Regions from separate parts of the Streptomyces sp. NPDC051172 genome, predicted to be linked through region 1. Evidence: riboswitches for the same ligand, from Rfam matches in the RefSeq annotation. Region 1 holds a riboswitch; the other holds the start of a gene.

Evidence for each region. Region 1 has a riboswitch for glycine ahead of gcvP (aminomethyl-transferring glycine dehydrogenase). Riboswitches for the same ligand answer to the same signal wherever they lie in the genome.
Region 2: it holds a riboswitch for glycine, as region 1 does, so the genes downstream of both, gcvT (glycine cleavage system aminomethyltransferase GcvT) here and gcvP (aminomethyl-transferring glycine dehydrogenase) in region 1, are expected to answer to the same signal.

The regions. Positions count from the first base shown of each region.
Region 1 is NZ_JBFBBE010000052.1:9,146-13,556, forward strand. Features, by position in the region: gene AB0N07_RS28045 (DNA polymerase IV) at 1-1,120, shown strand, start outside; gene AB0N07_RS28050 (PRC-barrel domain-containing protein) at 1,261-1,638, opposite strand; glycine riboswitch at 1,752-1,847, shown strand; gene gcvP (aminomethyl-transferring glycine dehydrogenase) at 2,024-4,411, shown strand, end outside.
Region 2 is NZ_JBFBBE010000109.1:23,436-27,846, reverse strand. Features, by position in the region: gene glyA (serine hydroxymethyltransferase) at 1-980, opposite strand, end outside; gene gcvH (glycine cleavage system protein GcvH) at 995-1,372, opposite strand; gene gcvT (glycine cleavage system aminomethyltransferase GcvT) at 1,503-2,621, opposite strand; glycine riboswitch at 2,767-2,865, opposite strand; gene AB0N07_RS40215 (AAA family ATPase) at 3,069-3,740, shown strand; gene AB0N07_RS40210 (enhanced serine sensitivity protein SseB) at 3,823-4,411, shown strand, end outside.

The DNA.
Region 1 (4,411 bases):
GTCGATCAGCGAGCAGGTCATGGGGCTGCTGCACTCGCTGTCGCCGCTGGTGGAGCCGTTGAGCCTGGATGAGGCCTTCGTGGACCTGGAGGCCGGGGAGGCGGCCTGGGACGCGGCGTCGGCGCGGCTGGTGGGGGAGAAGCTGCGAGCCGACATACGGGCGGACACGGGGCTCACCGGGTCCGTGGGCCTTGCCGCCTGCAAGATGCTCGCGAAGATCGCCTCCGAGGAGGCCAAGCCGAACGGGCTGGTGCTGGTCGAGCCCGGGACCGAGCGGGCGAAGCTCGGGCCGATGTCGGTGCGGATGCTGCCAGGGGTGGGGCCGGCCACGGGGGACCATCTGCGGCGGGCCGGCATCACCACGGTCGACGAGATTGCCGAGGCAGGTGAGGACGAGCTCGTCCGGCTGCTGGGCAAGGCCCACGGGCACGCGTTGTACGCCATGGCGCTGGCGCACGACGACCGGCCCGTGGTGGCCGAGCGGGAGGCCAAGTCGGTGTCGGTCGAGGACACGTACGACGTGGACATCCACGACCGGGTGAGGGTGGGGCTGGAGGTGCAGCGGCTGGCCGACCGGTGTGTGCGGCGGCTGCGAGGTGCGGGTCTTTCGGGGCGGACCATCGTGCTGAAGGTGCGACGCTACGACTTCTCGACGCTGACTCGTTCCGAGACGCTGCGCGGGCCCACGGACGATCCGGCGGTGGTGCGGGAGGCTGCCGCCCGGCTGCTGGAATCGGTGGACACGACGGGGGGTGTGCGGTTGCTGGGGGTGGGGGTGAGCGGGCTGGCCGACTACACGCAGGAGGATCTGTTCGCGCAGGCAGCGGGGGCCGGCACGGAACATGTGGCGGACGAAGCGGACGAGGAGCCCGTCGAGGAGCAGAAGGTGGCTGTCGAGCGCCGGTGGCCCGCCGGGCACGATGTGCGGCATGCCGAGTTCGGGCACGGGTGGGTGCAGGGAAGTGGGCTCGGACGGGTGACCGTGCGGTTCGAGACGCCGGATTCGGAGCCGGGGCGGGTACGGACGTTTCGCACCGATGACCCTGAGCTGGAGCCGGCGGACCCGTTGCCGTTGGTGGCGGCGAGACCCGGGGCCACCGTGCACGGGGTCGGCGCCTGACCGGGGAGGGCGCTGGTCCGCGCGGGGGCCGGGCGCGGTTGGGCCAGTGCCGCAACGAGGCTGGGGCCCCCACGCCACTGAGTCAGTGGGGACGAGGGCGTGCCGGGGTCCGCGGCGCCGAGCTGATCCGGGCGAGGGGCCTAGGCGTCCGCGTCCTCCGTGCCCGCGAGCTTGCCGAAGTCGTGGTCCGGGAAGGGGGAAGGGGCGGGGATGTCCAGACCGTAGTGGTGGTAGAGCTGGAGCTCCTGTTCGGGGGAGAGGTGGCGGCCGACGCCGAAGTCGGGGGCGTCCTTGATGAGGGACCGGTCGAAGGGGACGTGGAGGGTGCCCTCGATCAGTTCGCTGGGTTCCAGGGGGACGAAGGCGTCCCGGGAGAACAGGCCGGTGCGTATGGCCGCCCACTCCGGCACGCCGGTCGCATCGTCGAGATAGACCTCGTCGATGGTGCCGAGCTTGGTGCCGTTGCGGTCGAACGCCTTGCGGCCGATCAGGTTGCGCGGATCGATGTCGGTCTGCACGGGCCCTCCACTTGGTCGCAACTCATTCGTAAGCACTACAAAAGAGCAGATTGGTGATGGCGGCCACTCGAAGGATGGGATGTTGTGCTCGCTGGTAGGCTGACAGCGGCTGCTGACCCCGTGCGGGAGAGTCCTCCAGACATCATCGGAGGCGCCGAAGGAGCAAATCCTCCCCGGAATCTCTCAGGCTCACGTACCGCGCGGACGAGGTCACTCTGGAAAGCAGGGCGGGTGTCGATGGCTTCCGCTCTCACCGACGGTGAAAGCCGGGCGCCCTCGGGCGATCCGGTGAAGCTCTCAGGTTGAGATGACAGAGGGGGAGGCCGTCCGGGTACCCGTGCCGTGGTGCCCCTCGAAGGTCGTGTCAGACCAGGAGGCCTCCGCAATGACCGCCCATCGCATTCCGCTCTCCGAGCTCGAACAGGGAATCCCGTTCGAGCAGCGCCACATAGGCCCCGACCACGAGGCGCGGGCCAAGATGCTCGCGCACGTCGGATACGGCTCGCTGGACGAGCTCACCGCCGCCGCGGTGCCGGATGTGATCAAGAACTCGGATGCGCTGGAGCTGCCGGGTGCGCGTACCGAGGCCGAGGTGCTGGCCGAGCTGCGTTCGCTCGCCGACCGGAACCAGGTGCTCGACTCCATGATCGGGCTCGGGTACTACGGGACCTTCACTCCGCCCGTCATCCTGCGCAATGTGATGGAGAATCCCGCCTGGTACACGGCCTACACGCCCTACCAGCCCGAGATCTCGCAGGGGCGGCTCGAGGCCCTGCTCAATTTCCAGACCATGGTCGCCGACCTGACCGGGCTGCCCACCTCCGGTGCCTCGCTGCTCGACGAGGGGACGGCCGCCGCCGAGGCCATGGCACTGTCCCGGCGCATGGGCAGGAACAAGAAGGGCCTGTTCCTGATCGACGCGGACGTGCTGCCGCAGACCATCGCCGTGATCGAGACCCGCGCCGAGCCGACCGGTGTGGAGGTCGTGGTCGCCGACCTCGGCGACGGCATTCCGGCCGAGGTCGCCGGGCGTGAGATCAACGGCGTGCTCGTCCAGTACCCCGGCGCCTCCGGTGTCGTACGCGATCTCAAGCCGCTCATCGACCAGGCGCACGAACTCGGTGCGCTCGTCACCGTCGCCGCCGATCTGCTGGCGCTGACGCTGCTGAAGTCGCCCGGAGAGCTCGGTGCGGACATAGCGGTCGGGACCACGCAGCGCTTCGGTGTGCCGATGGGCTTCGGCGGGCCGCACGCCGGCTACATGGCCGTGCACGAGAAGTTCGCGCGCAGCCTGCCCGGGCGGCTCGTGGGTGTGTCCGTGGATGCGGACGGGCACAAGGCGTACCGGCTCGCGCTGCAGACCCGTGAGCAGCACATCCGGCGGGAGAAGGCCACCAGCAACATCTGCACGGCCCAGGTGCTGCTCGCCGTCATGGCGGGCATGTACGCCGTGTACCACGGGCCGGAGGGGCTCAAGGCGATCGCGCGGTGCACCCACCGGTACGCCACGATCCTTGCCGCGGGGCTTCAGGCCGGTGGTGTCGAGGTCGTGCACGGCTCCTACTTCGACACGCTCACCGTGCGGGTGCCGGGCCGCGCCGCCGAGGTGGTGGCCGCCGCGCGGGAGAACGGAGTCAACCTTCACCTGGCCGACGCCGACCACGTGTCGATCGCCTGCGACGAGACCACCGCGCGGGCCCAACTGGGCGCAGTGTGGACCGCGTTCGGGGTCGAGGGCGACATCGAGGCGCTGGACGCGGCGACCGAGGACTCCCTGCCCGCCGGACTGCTGCGCACCGACGACTACCTGACCCACCCGGTCTTCCAGCAGCACCGCTCCGAGACCGCGATGCTGCGCTACCTGCGCAGGCTCGCCGACCGTGACTACGCGCTCGACCGGGGCATGATCCCGCTGGGCTCCTGCACCATGAAGCTCAACGCGACCACCGAGATGGAGCCGGTCACCTGGCCCGAGTTCGGGCAGCTGCACCCCTTCGCCCCCGCCGAGCAGGCGCAGGGCTACCTCACCCTCATCCGTGAGCTCGAGGAGCGGCTCGCCGAGGTCACCGGGTACGACAAGGTGTCCCTGCAGCCCAACGCCGGATCACAGGGCGAGCTGGCCGGACTGCTCGCCGTACGCGGATACCACCGGGCCAACGGGGACGAGCAGCGGACCGTGTGTCTGATTCCGTCGTCCGCGCACGGTACGAACGCCGCCAGCGCCGTGATGGCCGGGATGAAGGTCGTCGTCGTGAAGACCGCCGAGGACGGTGAGATCGACGTCGAGGACCTGCGGGCGAAGATCGAGCAGTACCGCGACGAGCTGGCCGTGCTGATGATCACGTACCCCTCCACGCACGGTGTGTTCGAGGAGCATGTCGCCGACATCTGCGCCCAGGTACACGAGGCCGGCGGGCAGGTGTACGTCGACGGCGCCAACCTCAACGCCCTGGTGGGGCTTGCCAAGCCGGGTCACTTCGGCGGTGACGTCTCGCACCTCAACCTGCACAAGACCTTCTGCATCCCGCACGGCGGGGGCGGGCCGGGCGTCGGGCCGGTCGGTGTGCGGGCGCACCTGGCGCCGTATCTGCCGAACCACCCGATGCAGCCGGCCGCAGGACCGGCGACGGGTGTCGGGCCGATCTCCGCGGCTCCCTGGGGTTCCGCGGGCATCCTGCCGATCTCGTGGGCGTACGTCCGGCTCATGGGCGGCGAGGGGCTGAAGCGGGCCACTCAGGTGGCCGTGCTGAGCGCCAACTACATCGCCAAGCGG
Region 2 (4,411 bases), on a different contig from region 1:
TCCCGCAGGTCGACGAGGATCAGGTGCACGTCGGTGCCGCCGGACAGCACGTTCACCCCGGCCTCGCGGGCGTCGTCCGCGGTCAGCCGCTCGGCCAGGATGCGCGCACCGTCCACCGTACGCCGCTGCCGCTCCTTGAACTCCTCGCTCGCGGCGACCTTGAAGGAGACCGCCTTCGCCGCGATCACATGTTCCAGCGGACCGCCCTGGAAGCCCGGGAAGACGGACGAGTTGAGCTTCTTCGCGAAGTCCTTCTTCGCCAGGATGATGCCGCCGCGCGGGCCGCCCAGCGTCTTGTGGGTGGTGGAGGTGACCACGTCCGCGTGCTCGACCGGGTTGGGGTGCAGCCCGGCGGCGACCAGGCCGGCGAAGTGCGCCATGTCCACCCACAGGTAGGCGCCGACCTCGTCCGCGATCCGCCGGAAGGCGGCGAAGTCCAGCTGCCTCGGGTAGGCCGACCAGCCCGCGATGATCACCTTGGGGCGGTGCTCCTTGGCCAGCCGCTCCAGCTCGGCCATGTCGACCAGGCCTGAGTCGTCCACGTGGTAGGCGACCACGTGGAACTGCTTGCCGGAGAAGTTCAGCCGCATCCCGTGGGTCAGATGGCCGCCGTGCGCCAGGTCCAGGCCCAGGATGGTGTCGCCGGGCTGGGCCAGCGCGAACAGGGCGGCCTGGTTGGCGGAGGCACCCGAGTGCGGCTGCACGTTGGCGTACTCGGCGCCGAACAGCTCCTTGAGCCGGTCGATGGCGATCTGCTCGGCGACATCCACGTGCTCGCAGCCGCCGTAGTAGCGCCGGCCGGGGTAGCCCTCGGCGTACTTGTTGGTCAGGACCGAGCCCTGCGCCTCCATCACCGCCAGCGGCGCGAAGTTCTCCGAGGCGATCATCTCGAGGGTGGACTGCTGGCGGTGCAGCTCGGCGTCGACCGCGGCGGCGATGTCCGGGTCGAGCTCATGCAGGGGCGTGTTCAGTACGGACATGCGTCTACGGCTCCTCAGCCGGCGTTCTGGGCGGTGTACTCGTCGGCGGAGAGCAGGTCGGCCGGCTCCTCCGTGACGCGGACCTTGAAGAGCCAACCGCCCTCGAAGGGGGCCGAGTTGACCAGGGACGGGTCGTTCACCACGTCCTCGTTGATCTCGGTGACCTCACCGGTGACGGGGGAGTACAGGTCGCTGACCGACTTGGTCGACTCCAACTCGCCGCAGGTCTCGCCCGCGGTCACGGCGGAGCCCACCTCGGGAAGCTGGGCGTAGACGACATCGCCGAGCGCGTTGGCCGCGAACTCCGTGATACCGACCGTCGAGACGCCGTCCTCGGCGGCCGACAGCCACTCGTGCTCCTTGCTGTAACGCAGCTGCTGGGGGTTGCTCATGGCCTGAATTCTCCTGTACGCGGTGGAGTGCTGATGAATGGGGGACTGCGGAAAACGCATGTGAGCAGCGAAAATGTGCGCGGGGTCACGTCCGGGGACGGAGCCCCCCTCGCCCAGTCTCGGTCAGTGTCTACTTCTGGCGCTTGTAGAACGGCAGCGCCACGACCTCGTACGGCTCGTGACTGCCCCGGATGTCCACGCCGACACCCTCGGTGCCCGGCGCCGCATGCGTCGCGTCGACGTAGGCCATCGCGATCGGCTTGCCCAGCGTGGGCGAGGGGGCCCCGGAGGTGACCTCGCCGATCACCTCGCCGCCCGCGACGACCGCGTACCCGGCGCGCGGGACCCGGCGGCCCTCGGCGACCAGGCCGACGAGGACGCGCGGCGGGTTCTCCGCAGCCCTGGCGGCCGCCTCCTGGAGCGCCTCGCGCCCCACGAAGTCGCCCTCCTTCTCGAACTTCACCACCCGGCCGAGCCCGGCGTCGAACGGCGTGAGCGAGGTGGACAGTTCATGCCCGTACAGCGGCATGCCCGCCTCCAGGCGCAGGGTGTCCCGGCAGGACAGCCCGCAGGGCACCAGCCCGACGGGCGCCCCCGCCTCGGTCAGCGCCTGCCACAGCTTCTCGGCGTCACCGGGGGCGACGAACAGCTCGAAGCCGTCCTCGCCGGTGTAGCCGGTGCGCGCGATGAGGGCGGGGACGCCGGCGACGGTGCCGGGCAGGCCGGCGTAGTACTTCAGGCCGTCGAGGTGGGCGTCGGTGAGCGAGGCCAGGATGCCGGGGGACTTGGGGCCCTGCACGGCGATCAGCGCGTAGTTGTCCCGGTCGTCGCGCACCTCGGCGTCGAAGCCGGCCGAACGCTCCACCAGCGCGTCCAGCACCACCTGGGCGTTGGAGGCGTTGGCGACGACCATGTATTCGGTCTCACCGAGCCGGTAGACGATCAGGTCGTCCAGGATGCCGCCGTCGGCCCGGCAGATCATCGTGTAGCGGGCGCGGCCGACGCCGACGGAGGCGATGTTGCCGACCAGGGCGAAGTTCAGGAGCTGTGCGGCCTGCGGGCCGGTGACGGTGATCTCGCCCATGTGGGAGAGGTCGAAGAGCCCGGCCTTCGTCCGCACGGCGAGGTGCTCGTCGCGCTCGGAGCCGTAGCGCAGGGGCATGTCCCAGCCAGCGAAGTCGGTCATCGTCGCGCCGAGCGAGCGATGCAGGGCATCGAGCGCGGTGTGACGGGGTTCGGTGCTGCTCATCGGACGGTCGTCTCCCAGGCAGAGTGCATGACGGGCGAGGTCGTTCCTCCCCATCTGTCATCGGAACCTGAGAGGTTCGCCATGAAGTCATGGCTTGCACCTTGGGTGGGGCCACCGGATCCGGTGGCCCGCTTTTCAGATGTGCCTCGCCCGCGCGGTAACGGGGCCTGAGAGATTCAAGGGAGGGACTTGCTCCTTCGGCGCCCGGCAGACTCTGCTGCCGGGACTCTCCCGCGCGGATTCAAACGGCCGGTATGCAGTTGCGCGCACATCATTGCACGCGCCCCCTCCTCCTCGGCACCTCCTCTTTGGCACCTCCTCTTTGGCACCTCCTCTTTGTGGCTGGGCTGTGGCCGGAACCGAACACAACTGCGAGACACCGTGCATTACCTTCCCTTTACAAAGAGTGGGGAGAAGCTTTCCTGACCCCCAGGAAGGACGATCACGGTGAACAGGACCACGGTGTACGCCACGACCTCGGCCGTCGGGCTGCCCAAACAGCCGGCGGCGGCCCCGGCCGGGGATGTGTGCGGCGGCCGCCCGGCACCCGTGGTCCGCGACCTGCGCGAGCGCTCGGGGCGCAGCCCGCACGCCCTGCTCTTCGGCCCCCGCGACCTGGTGGTGATCACCGGGCTGCCCGGCAGCGGCAAGTCCACGCTGATGGAGCGCGCGGTCCGCGGCATCCGCATCGACTCCCAGGACGCCCGTGACCGCTGGGAGGCCCGCACGCCTCGCTTCCTGCCCTACGTGCTCTACCGGCCCCTCGTCCGCCTCGCCCACTACGCGGGACTGCGCCGCGCCCTGCGCAGCGGCGAAGGGGTCGTCGTGCACGACTGCGGTACGCAGGCCTGGGTGCGCGGCTGGCTGACCCGTGAGGCCCGCCGCCGCGGCGGCACCCTGCATCTGCTGCTGCTCGACGTCCCGCCCGGCACGGCCCTGGAGGGCCAGCGCGAGCGCGGCCGCGGCGTCTCGCGCTACGCCTTCCTGCGCCACCGCTCGGCAGCGGCCCGGCTGATCCGCGCGGTCGAGCGGGGCGACCTGCCCGAAGGCGTCGGCTCGGCGGTGCTGCTGGACCGGGACGCCGCGGACGTCCTGCGCAGGATCGGTTTCACGGGTTGACGCACGGCCCAACCCCTTTGTCCCTCCCACCCGCTAGCCTTTCCAGCCACAGCAGTGGTTCTCAGCAGGCGGTCGGACACAGATGGACTTCGCAGCGGATCTTCCCGCGGACTTTCCCTTGCAGGCGCACCCCCATCCGCACGGCGGATGGCCCGGCAACGAGCTGGAGGAGGTGCTGTCGGCCTCCCTCGGCATACCCTCGGCGGGCGGCCGGATCCTCGAGGTGCTCGGCCGCAGCTTCGTCTGGGTGCCGCTGCCGAACGGCGGCGACCTGAACAGCGGCCCCCTCGACCTGCCGACGCTGGAGATCGAGGGCCAGGCCTATGTGCCGGTCTTCAGCTCCGAGGAGCAGTTCCGGCAGGTCGTCGGCTTCCACATGTCGTACACGATCGCCCCGGCCGTCGAGTTCGCCCGCGGACTGCCCCCGCAGGTCGGGCTCGCCGTGAACCCGGACGGAGTGGTCGGCATCCCGCTCCCGCCGCCCGCCGTCGCCGAACTCTGCCGCGTGGGCCGCACCCCGCTGGACGGGCCCGCCTCCGGCGGCCGCGTCAAGCTCTTCGAGCCGGACTGGCAGGACGACCCCATCGACTTCCTCGCCGCGGCCTCCGCCGAGTTCGCCGGGACAGGCGTGGTCGTCACGGCCCGCCGCTGCCTCGCCGCCGTCGAGACGG